Regions from separate parts of the Paenibacillus paludis genome, predicted to be linked through region 2. Evidence: riboswitches for the same ligand, from Rfam matches in the RefSeq annotation. Region 2 holds a riboswitch; each other region holds the start of a gene.
The links. Region 2 has a riboswitch for cyclic di-GMP ahead of ACAN56_RS09910 (collagen-binding domain-containing protein). Riboswitches for the same ligand answer to the same signal wherever they lie in the genome.
Positions count from the first base shown of each region.

Region 1: linked by a shared signal. The riboswitch ahead of ACAN56_RS02830 (fibronectin type III domain-containing protein) and the one ahead of ACAN56_RS09910 (collagen-binding domain-containing protein) in region 2 are both predicted to bind cyclic di-GMP.
Region 3: linked by a shared signal. The riboswitch ahead of ACAN56_RS08060 (hypothetical protein) and the one ahead of ACAN56_RS09910 (collagen-binding domain-containing protein) in region 2 are both predicted to bind cyclic di-GMP.

Region 1 covers NZ_JBGJZP010000001.1:647,313-650,463, forward strand. Annotated here, with positions in the region: gene ACAN56_RS02830 (fibronectin type III domain-containing protein) at 1-1,469, opposite strand, end outside; cyclic di-GMP riboswitch class I at 1,536-1,639, opposite strand; gene ACAN56_RS02835 (transposase) at 2,126-2,530, shown strand; gene ACAN56_RS02840 (IS1380 family transposase) at 2,610-3,151, shown strand, end outside.
Region 2 covers NZ_JBGJZP010000004.1:245,254-248,404, reverse strand. Annotated here, with positions in the region: gene ACAN56_RS09910 (collagen-binding domain-containing protein) at 1-1,507, opposite strand, end outside; cyclic di-GMP riboswitch class I at 1,591-1,680, opposite strand; gene ACAN56_RS09905 (YhjD family protein) at 2,305-2,718, shown strand; gene ACAN56_RS09900 (ASCH domain-containing protein) at 3,123-3,151, opposite strand, start outside.
Region 3 covers NZ_JBGJZP010000003.1:323,897-327,047, reverse strand. Annotated here, with positions in the region: gene ACAN56_RS08070 (ketoacyl-ACP synthase III) at 1-425, opposite strand, end outside; gene ACAN56_RS08065 (hypothetical protein) at 464-823, opposite strand; gene ACAN56_RS08060 (hypothetical protein) at 963-2,018, opposite strand; cyclic di-GMP riboswitch class I at 2,069-2,160, opposite strand; gene ACAN56_RS08055 (nucleotidyltransferase domain-containing protein) at 2,287-3,054, opposite strand.

The sequences.
Region 1 (3,151 bases), on a different contig from region 2:
CTGCTGAAATATTCCGCCTTAAGACCAGAAAGAACATATTTTAATAGCGTACGTCCTTCTATTTCGTTCCCTGTATGTATAATGGGTCTTTGATTGGATATAACATTGCCGCCTACTGCGAATACCCCTCCTGTATTAATGCTCAAATGATTATTTACACTGACATTGTCCCGAACGAAAAGGTCTCCTCTGGTTACATTTAGTTCAGCTTTTGAATTATTAGAAACAATCTCCCCTACAGACATTTCCTCATCTATATTCATAGTTACATAAGTGTTAATATTCATGTTGCCTTCAACTAGTATCCGTTTTGCTTCAAGACCCAGTGATCCATTGTTGTAGGTCAAAGAACCTGCCAGCAGCTCATTATCCACATGTACATTTGAATTATTGTTTAAATGAACAGTACCTTTTACCCATAGGTTTCCAAGGTTTGACTCCTTCTTAGGATTAATAACATTGATATTCAACTGTGCATTGGCATTTAACCCGCCTCGGAGAATTAAAGATCCATACACGGTTATATTTAGATTTTGGTTAGAGTTAATACCGTCTGCTATTAAAATAACAGGCTGTTCCTCGCTCCCAAAGGTAACACTTGATTCTAAATTCAGCTGTCCTGTAGTCACAATTGCGGGCTTCTTGCCTATTGAACGGATAGATTCCTGGATAGCCATAACATCAGCAGATCCTGTTGGGACTGCACTCTGAGTGTACTTTTGTATATCTTGTTCAATGGCTTCAGCTTGTTCTCTGATATGTTTGGAAATTTCCCCTTGCAGCCCGTTTATATGTATAAATGGAGGAGCGTTATGTACATTAGTTATGCTTCCGGACAGAAGAACCTTGTTTCCTTCAACTTTATTGGGTTCGAAGGGAAGACTGATTTGAGGCGGTACGAGCGTGGGTGTAAATATGTTCACCAATGAAATTTCTAAACGGTTCAAAGCAGTTTCAATTCCAGGCCCATTAATTTGACTTAATGTAAGTCTCCCATCTTCTACAGCAACCTTTTTCTTGATTGTTCTGTGCTGACCGGCTTCGAGCGATAATCCTTCCATAATCACCTTGCCTTCAACTGCGAGGGCATTGTTACTGCCGTAAACACTATCACCTACCGTTACTGAAACTTCATAGGTACCGTTATCTAGCCCGATTTCCCACTTCCCGTCAGGATGAATACGAGTCAAAGTATTTAAGCCGGAATTATCGTAGGTATTCCTTGAGACTGTAGTATCGGTATGGTCAATGTTCCAGCCATAAGAGTAATTATTTTTCGAACTAAAAACATCCCCAGAATCCGTGAGTCCCTTCTCTCGTACAGGAGCTTTTGGGGGCTGAAATTGAATCTGGATCGAATCTCCCTGGGCAGATATCTTCATCTCTGAGATTCCAAAAAAAGGCGCCACAAATTGAGTCAAAATAATAAAACATAATAATTTACTTACAAAACTCATCCTTCTAGTCATAAAGACCCTCCGCTCAAAAAATAAAATTCTGATATGTATAAAAATAGGCGCAAAAAAACCACTAAAAGAAGCGGCCCGGCTACCATTCATAGGACTAACTGATACTGTCCTGTGAATAAGGCCCGTGGCTTTGCGTCCCTGACTTTCGTACAGGTTTGCCTTTATAGTTCTAATGGTTAGTTCAAGAGAATCAAGATTTCTTTAACTATTCTTACAATGTGTATTCTGCATGGCAATAATAACCTATAATTGAATCAGTTAATATTGTTTTTTTTGTGAACATTAAATCATTCAAAATTGTTAAATTTTAATAGACGCCACTCTAGATAACGTAGAGCTTCCCTCCGCCAGCTCACCTCCGTGAAACTCCTTTCAATAAGTATTGATTTCGATGTGTTCTATAGAGATTCCAAACTATCCTAGGGGTAAAAAACCGCATCGTTAAGTAACCTTGCCATGGCGACGTAGCATTCAATATCCATTAACCTGAATTATTCACAGCTTAACCTATATTCCATGGAAACGGCAGTAGAATCAAGAGATTTGACGTTTGAAGAGTCTCACCCAATAGGTGAAAAAACAGATGGAAAAAGAGCCTGATCTTTGGTAATGTTAATGGCGTCGAAACCGCAACATTTCCCTTAGGAGGCTCTTCCATGACTAGTTTACAAGAATACAAGATGAATTCCAACCCCGTGATGAAAGTGAATTTTAAGGGCGGCGATCTCACATCCGATGCCGGGTTACTTTTATACAAGTCTTTCGATCACAAGCTGGGCTTGAGCCAAACGATCAAAGAGCAGCTTGTTGTCCATGACAACGTGGTCCACCGGGATCATCCCAACGCCGATGTGGTCATCCAAAAGCTTTATCAACACGTGAGCGGTTATCATCCTGATGACCATGCTGATGATTTGCATGCGGAGCCGCTGTTCACTTCCATCTTCGAAAAAGAACGGCTTGCTTCTCAGCCCACATTATCCCGTTTTCATGCCAAATCGGACACGGCTACCATCGAATCTCTCGAAATCATTACGGAAACCCTGCAGTCCCGAGTCTAACAAGGCTTTCATCCATTGTTTTGCTTTGACGGATTGACAGGCGATTGCCTGAAAGTACAGCTGCGTCCCGGTAATGTATATGTCTCGTGATGTGGTATCTTTTATGAAGCCGCTGTTTTACCGCTATGAAGCCTTAGCGCCAGGCGCTTTCATACACCTTCGGGAGGATAGTGGTTTTTCCGTCCCGGAATTGTATGAGCTAATTGAAGCCCAGAAGAAACACTACGTCATTCGCCTGAAAGCCAACGCCCGACTTCAAGCGCTGGCACAGGCCATCGCCAACGAAAAGCTGGATGGGACTTGCCTGGGTCAACGCCAAGTGGTTGTGGCCGAGGTCCTTTATCAAGCCAAAAGCTGGAGCCGGGAGCGTCGTGTCGTGATTCACATGGAAAAGCCAGCAGATGAGCTCTTGTTCCATTTCATCTACATCGTCACAAACCTGGAGTTAGAGCCGGAGGATATCCGGCGGGTGTACCGCAACCGCGGGCGGATGGAGAACTTTATTAAAGAAGCGAAGAACGGCTTTGCCTGCTCTAAAATGAGCAGCACGAACTTCCAAGCCAATGAGGTCAAACTGCAGATCTCGATGTTAGCATACAATTTCAATAACTGGTTTCGCCG
Region 2 (3,151 bases):
GCGTCGCCGTCGGTATCGGCGTTGGTGTCGGTGTCGCCGTCGCCGTCGCCGTCGGTGTTGGCGTCGCCGTCGGTGTTGGTGTTGGTGTTGGTGTTGGTGTTGGTGTCGGTGTTGGTGTCGGTATCGGCGTCGGTGTTGGCGTCGGTATCGGCGTTGGTGTTGGTGTTGGTGTCGGTATCGGCGTCGGTGTTGGCGTCGCCGTCGGTATCGGCGTTGGTGTCGGTGTCGCCGTCGCCGTCGCCGTCGGTGTTGGCGTCGCCGTCGGTGTTGGTGTTGGTGTTGGTGTTGGTGTTGGTGTCGGTGTTGGTGTCGGTATCGGCGTCGGTGTTGGCGTCGGTATCGGCGTTGGTGTTGGTGTTGGTGTCGGTATCGGCGTCGGTGTTGGCGTCGCCGTCGGTATCGGCGTTGGTGTCGGTGTCGCCGTCGCCGTCGCCGTCGGTGTTGGCGTCGCCGTCGGTGTTGGTGTTGGTGTTGGTGTTGGTGTTGGTGTCGGTGTTGGTGTCGGTATCGGCGTCGGTGTTGGCGTCGGTATCGGCGTTGGTGTTGGTGTTGGTGTCGGTATCGGCGTCGGTGTTGGCGTCGCCGTCGGTATCGGCGTTGGTGTCGGTGTCGCCGTCGGTATCGGCGTCGGTGTTGGTGTTGGTGTCGGTGTTGGTGTCGGCCCGACTGGCGGCACCGTTCCCTCAAAGGTATGATGATGCATCTGAATATAACCGCTGAATCCTTTTGCAATAAGGGTACCATGCAGCTCAGCTCGGCTGAATGCCACAAAGGCATGAGGCGCTAACATGGTGCCTTCAATGGTTGTGTTGCCATTTGCTACAGAAGAAGCTTCGTAGAAGTTGAACAGCACATTGTGAGGTTTGCCGTTCCACATTTGAAAATCCGGAATGACGACCTTATTCCCGCTTACATTGATAATTACCGTGGCATTTCCTGCAATGTTGAACTGGAGACCGTTGGTAACCGCCAAATCCGCAGCAGTCAAATGAATGACATTAAAGGAATCCGGAGCGTTAATCGTCATTTCCCCTCCATCTCTGACAAAGGGCTGCGTTTGTTTCAGAGCAGCGAGTTCACTCGAACGCTGAATCAAAAATTGCTCCTCAGCTTGAAAATCGATCGGATGGTCCTGCCGCGTACCTCCTTTAAGATCAGCTCCTGAACTTTTCATGCTGCCTCCATACACAGAGGTGCCATAAACTGTTCCATTTGAAAAGTCGATGTCTTTGCCGGCGATAAGCACATCTCCGCCCACAGCATCCTTGGATACTCCATATCCCTGAAGAGTAATATTCCCTGCAGCAGCAAGCCGTCCGTGAATCTGGTCATTGCTTTGCGAGAAATCTCCAAAGATAAAGGCATTGAAATTCCCGGCGACTCCCAGCACCGGTGTTGGGGTGTACGGCATACTTGCCGCCGCCTCTGCATTGATCCCCGGATGAAGCATATTGCCGATGGTTAAAATCCCCGTCAGAATCAAGGCTAATGATTTTTTCTTCAACAACGATATGCACCTCCTATGTAACTATTCTATGAATGCACAGATTAGCCCGTAACAACAAAAAGACCGCCAAGAAGGGTTAGCTTCATGGCGGCCGGACGATCATGGCACCTTTAGAGTGCTGTAGATTCCTGACTTTGCGTCCCGCTCTTTCGAACGGTTTGCGATTATACATGAGAAGTTGGTAACAGTTGTATTCTATGTAGTCTATGACTTTTGTTACTTTCGGACTAGAATCAGTCTATCTCTTCACCCCTCCGTTTGTCAATCTATTCCTTATTTTTTTTGATAGATTCTCTTAAAAAGTCCTCAATCCCGCATCACATAAGGGTTTCGTTGTATTTACCGATCATATAAAACAAATTTTCAATATTAAAAATTAGTATATTCGAACCACTTTTCAACTTATGTCGAAACGGCAAAAAAACTGTCGCCAGCTCTTGGCAGCAGTTTTTAGTCATTGTCAATTTTACACAAGTCAGCGGGCAACAGCCGGACTTAGAATTTGTATATTTTATAACAGCTGAACCCAGCCGATCATGGACATCCATAGTGGAACACTTAGAAACAACCCGAACAACAACCCGCGGCGGAGACTTCCCTCATAATTCATCACAATTCTCCTTATCAATGAGCTTTATTTTTCAATATTTATTATTTCAATTTTAATATAAAATAATTCTTATAATTATTTTGTGAATTATGTCACATTGTTTCAGTTGTTTAGAAATTCCATTGATTAATTTTTGAATAATCGGTTAAAATACGAATATACGTTCTTATTAGAGGTGATTGAATTTATGCATAGAGCGGAGAGTAACGATAATACACTGGTCAAATCCTATATATTGCTTCCGCTGATTTTATCAGCCTTTGAACGGGATTCAGCCATTATGTCGACACAACTGCGGACCCCCGCCCCATACATGGATGTTCTCCGTACTGCTGCGAATGCGGCTACTGCCGATCTGAGGGATGTGCGCGCCGAAATGAGGAAACGCGGAGTTAAGGTCTATGAACAGCAGCGGCTCCAGGTCGGCATCGAGGCCAAATTTATATGCCGGGGATATCATGAACGGATGCTGCTGCTGGATGACGTCATCGCTGCACAGGCCGCTATCCATATGCGCAAATACCTGGGACTCGATATCTCCGGCTACCACAGCTATGAGGAACAGTACAAAAACAAATCCGGCCCTCAAGCAAGCCTATAGCCTTTGGTGCGTTGAAGAATAAAAACAGGCCTCGCCATGGGAGTCGGCAAGACCTGTAAAGTACCCGCTATAGATTACATTAAAACCTTCCAATAACCCAATGTGCCGAAAATAACTACCAGCGCCACGGGATATAGAATTCTCCGGCTTACCTTATCCTTAAACGTAAGAAATAAACATAACATGCAAAGCCACGCAATAAGAAGACTGCCCATTTCCTATGCATACGCTCCTTCCTGAACACCTGATTGGCTCCGGCAGAGATAAGATACACAAAGCCCTATATTTAAAAAGATACCCGGACAGCATCCCATTCATACCTATATTTCACCGAACCGCCGGTACTGTCATAACATTTTCCGTCTATCCAGTTAGACTTGCCGGTCTGAAATTCCATAAGCGCTTCACCGCTTTCTTTGCAGAACAGGATGCT
Region 3 (3,151 bases), on a different contig from region 2:
AGTGCGTATCTCACTCTGGGAGTGGATATCATGGATCGGGCTGCTTGGTCAGCAGCGACAACCATACCTACACAGTTGGCATTGCTGTCATAGATAATGCAGGAATCTTTACCCTCCAGCGCCTGATGCACAAATGCAGCATCTGTCGGAGCGCTGAAATCATGTGTTCCTGAGGAGAATACGATCATATCCAAATCGCTTCCGCTGAGCCCACAGCTCTTCAATAGCTTTTTGGATGCTTCAATAGCCATATAAAGCGTGCTCTCTTCATAGTCCGCCGCGTAATAACGATCCTTACGGCCAAAGAACTCCCAAATGCCGATAAGCTTGTCCGCTGAAGATCCGGCCTGCAGAGCCAATTCCTCATTGCTGATCTTATAGGCAGGATGGTACACTTCGGTGCTTACTATTTTGACATTAGCCATGGTTGACCACCCTCTGCTTTAGATTTAGGATATACGATTTAGGATTTAACGATTGCCCAAGCCTCTTCCACCGTATCCACAAAATGTCCTTTAAATCCGGCGCTTGGAGCTACTCTCTGTAATTGAGATTTGGCTACTACTTTCTTCGGATTCACCAGAACCGCATGTTTAAAACCGTTATACAGCACATAGCAGCGTTCCAGAACCGGTAGTATCTCCGGCTTGAAGGGCGCCATATCGTTGCAGTCAATAATCAGAGACATCTCGTGGATCGGCAAAGTCGGCATGGACGCCTCGAATATTTCCACTTCTTTTACCGTTTCAGCCAATTCGGCAAATCCATGCAAGCTGATGAAGATGGTGTTGAATTCCGGGTACATTTTAGTTTCTGCGATCATTTTTTAACGACACTCCTCTAGTTGTTTTTTTTCAATTTGCGGTTGCGGGATTCATTGGAAATAGGTTCATACCCAAAATTTACCGCTTTACTACTATCGTCAAATTGCACTGTTTTTTTGATAGTTTCTGAAAATTCATTTATGGCGTTCTGACTATTGTACGAAGCACAATATAGTCATTTGCGTCGCGTGAGATCAGTGTGTCTTTATTGAAATACACAAGATTGTCCGCACTGCGGTTTCGTTCCCCAAGCAAAAAGAGTTCCCCGTTTCGGAGGTTCACTCCGCGGGCTACCAGTTTATTGTTCATCATTTCCGAGAACACCGCATAATTGTCACCCACGATTAATAGATCATTCCGGTCGCCATTTACCCATTCACGTTTAAGCAATACTTTAACCGGAGCTCCGGCTTTACTGCGGTCCATCGTCATATAAATGAAATAATTTTTGGTCTTGCCGGCAGCATCCACTTCTTTGGAGTCAATCATCCAGACAATATCTTTACCATTCGAAGCTACGAGGTTGAAGGATTCATTTTCTTTCAGCTTGTAAAGCTCAATTGTTTTTGAACTTGGCAGATCATACAGATACAACGTGCCGGTGTCCCATTTGCTATAGATGAACTTGTCATCTACAAACTGGTGGACCTGATCAAAACCGAGATCATTGATGGTCTGAGTTTCCAGCGTCGTTTTGTTAGTGAAGTAAAAATCTGAGCCACTGCTGTGTGCATAATATTTGTCACCCACACCCAGTAATTCCGGAGTTTTCACTTCCAGCGGAAGCTCGCTTGTTTTTTTTGTTTTCAAATTGTACTGTACCAGCTTCTTCGGGTAGATATTAATTCGTTTAGTCACTTCAATTGTAGACTCATAATAATAAACACTGTCTCCCAGGAGCTGCAGGTTCGTTTTGAACGTGTTAGTAGAAGTGACTTTCTCCGTCGTCTTCTTCTTCCAGTTATGTAAGTACAGCTGATAAGCCCCTTTGCTATCCTTCTCCAGTGAAGCGATCGTGTCACCCGTGAACTTGTAGTTGTAGTCAAGCGGCATGTTATATGCAGTTTTGACATCTGTAAAAGTGTAATTCGCAGCTGCGTGGACCGGAGTAGCAATCAGGGGTCCTGCAGCCAAGGCCGCAGCCAGAATAAACGCTAAACCTGGCCTTATTTTGTGGCGAATCTTCAAAAACATGTTTTTTTATTCTCCTTTTGTTGTATTTAGACAACAAAAAACCAAACTACATGAGCGTCCCCGCTGTCATGCCGCTTTCGTGAGCGGTTTAGACCGGTGGCTTTGCGTCTTCCGCCTTTCGGCGGAGTTGCCTTTGTTCATCAGCTGGCGCTTCCGAATCACAAACATATTTTGGTATTTATTATCTATCTAAATTTATAATTCGACAATAGCAGTCATTATCCTCCTTTTTTCTCACATTCAAATATTGTTCGCTGTATCTGTTTTGTTACGATAGTGCGTAGATCCGTTTGACCATAAAATCGAAAAAACGCTGATTCCAGTTCTCTGACAGCCTTTCGGTCAATTCTGCAATTAACGCTGCAGCGAGGTCCACCAGCTTCTGGACACCTGAAGGTAATGCATCCGGTCCAAGACCATTTAACGCTCCTGTTAACTCATCCAGTTGCTGTGGACTGAGTTTGCGATGCAGTCTCTTAATGCCGAGCTGCGCTGTAGAAGGATCTACTACATGCCGCAGAACCGCCATTAGATCTGCTGCCAGATGACTGCCGAGCCGATGTGCCCAGAGCAAATCGCCGCGAAGATACGCGGTTTCAAATTCCAGAAGGCTGAAAGTGAAACCGGAAAGGATCCTCGTAATCTCCGCATCCGACATGGGGAAGCTCTCTGCCTTGTAGTTGGCAAGACATCCCTCGGGATCATGCAGGACAAGGATTTGCTCGGTTTGTTTCAGACTCTCCTCAGTCACCGTATAAAGATCGAAATGCAGTCCGTCTTCAAACACGCCAACAATTTGCGGGCCTACGAAGTTAGCTTCCGACCAGAATATCAGCGGTTTATAGGTCTCCATATGGGATATTCTGCGCGCTAAAAAGTCCGTCAAGCCCTCGCTGTGGACCAAACAATACAAATCAACATCCGAGTAAACATCCTGCTGTCCTCTGGCATGTGCACCTTTCAGAAATACCGCCCTGACTGCCGGATCACCCTTTACGGCCAAGCCTACCAGACGGATTGCTTCGTCTTGTTTCATTCTCTCTTCCCCCTGCAATGTGTAGTATGATCTGAACATAATCTTTCTTTTTTTATTAAAAGTGAGAAATATTGTGGCGCTGGTGCGTCTTATATAC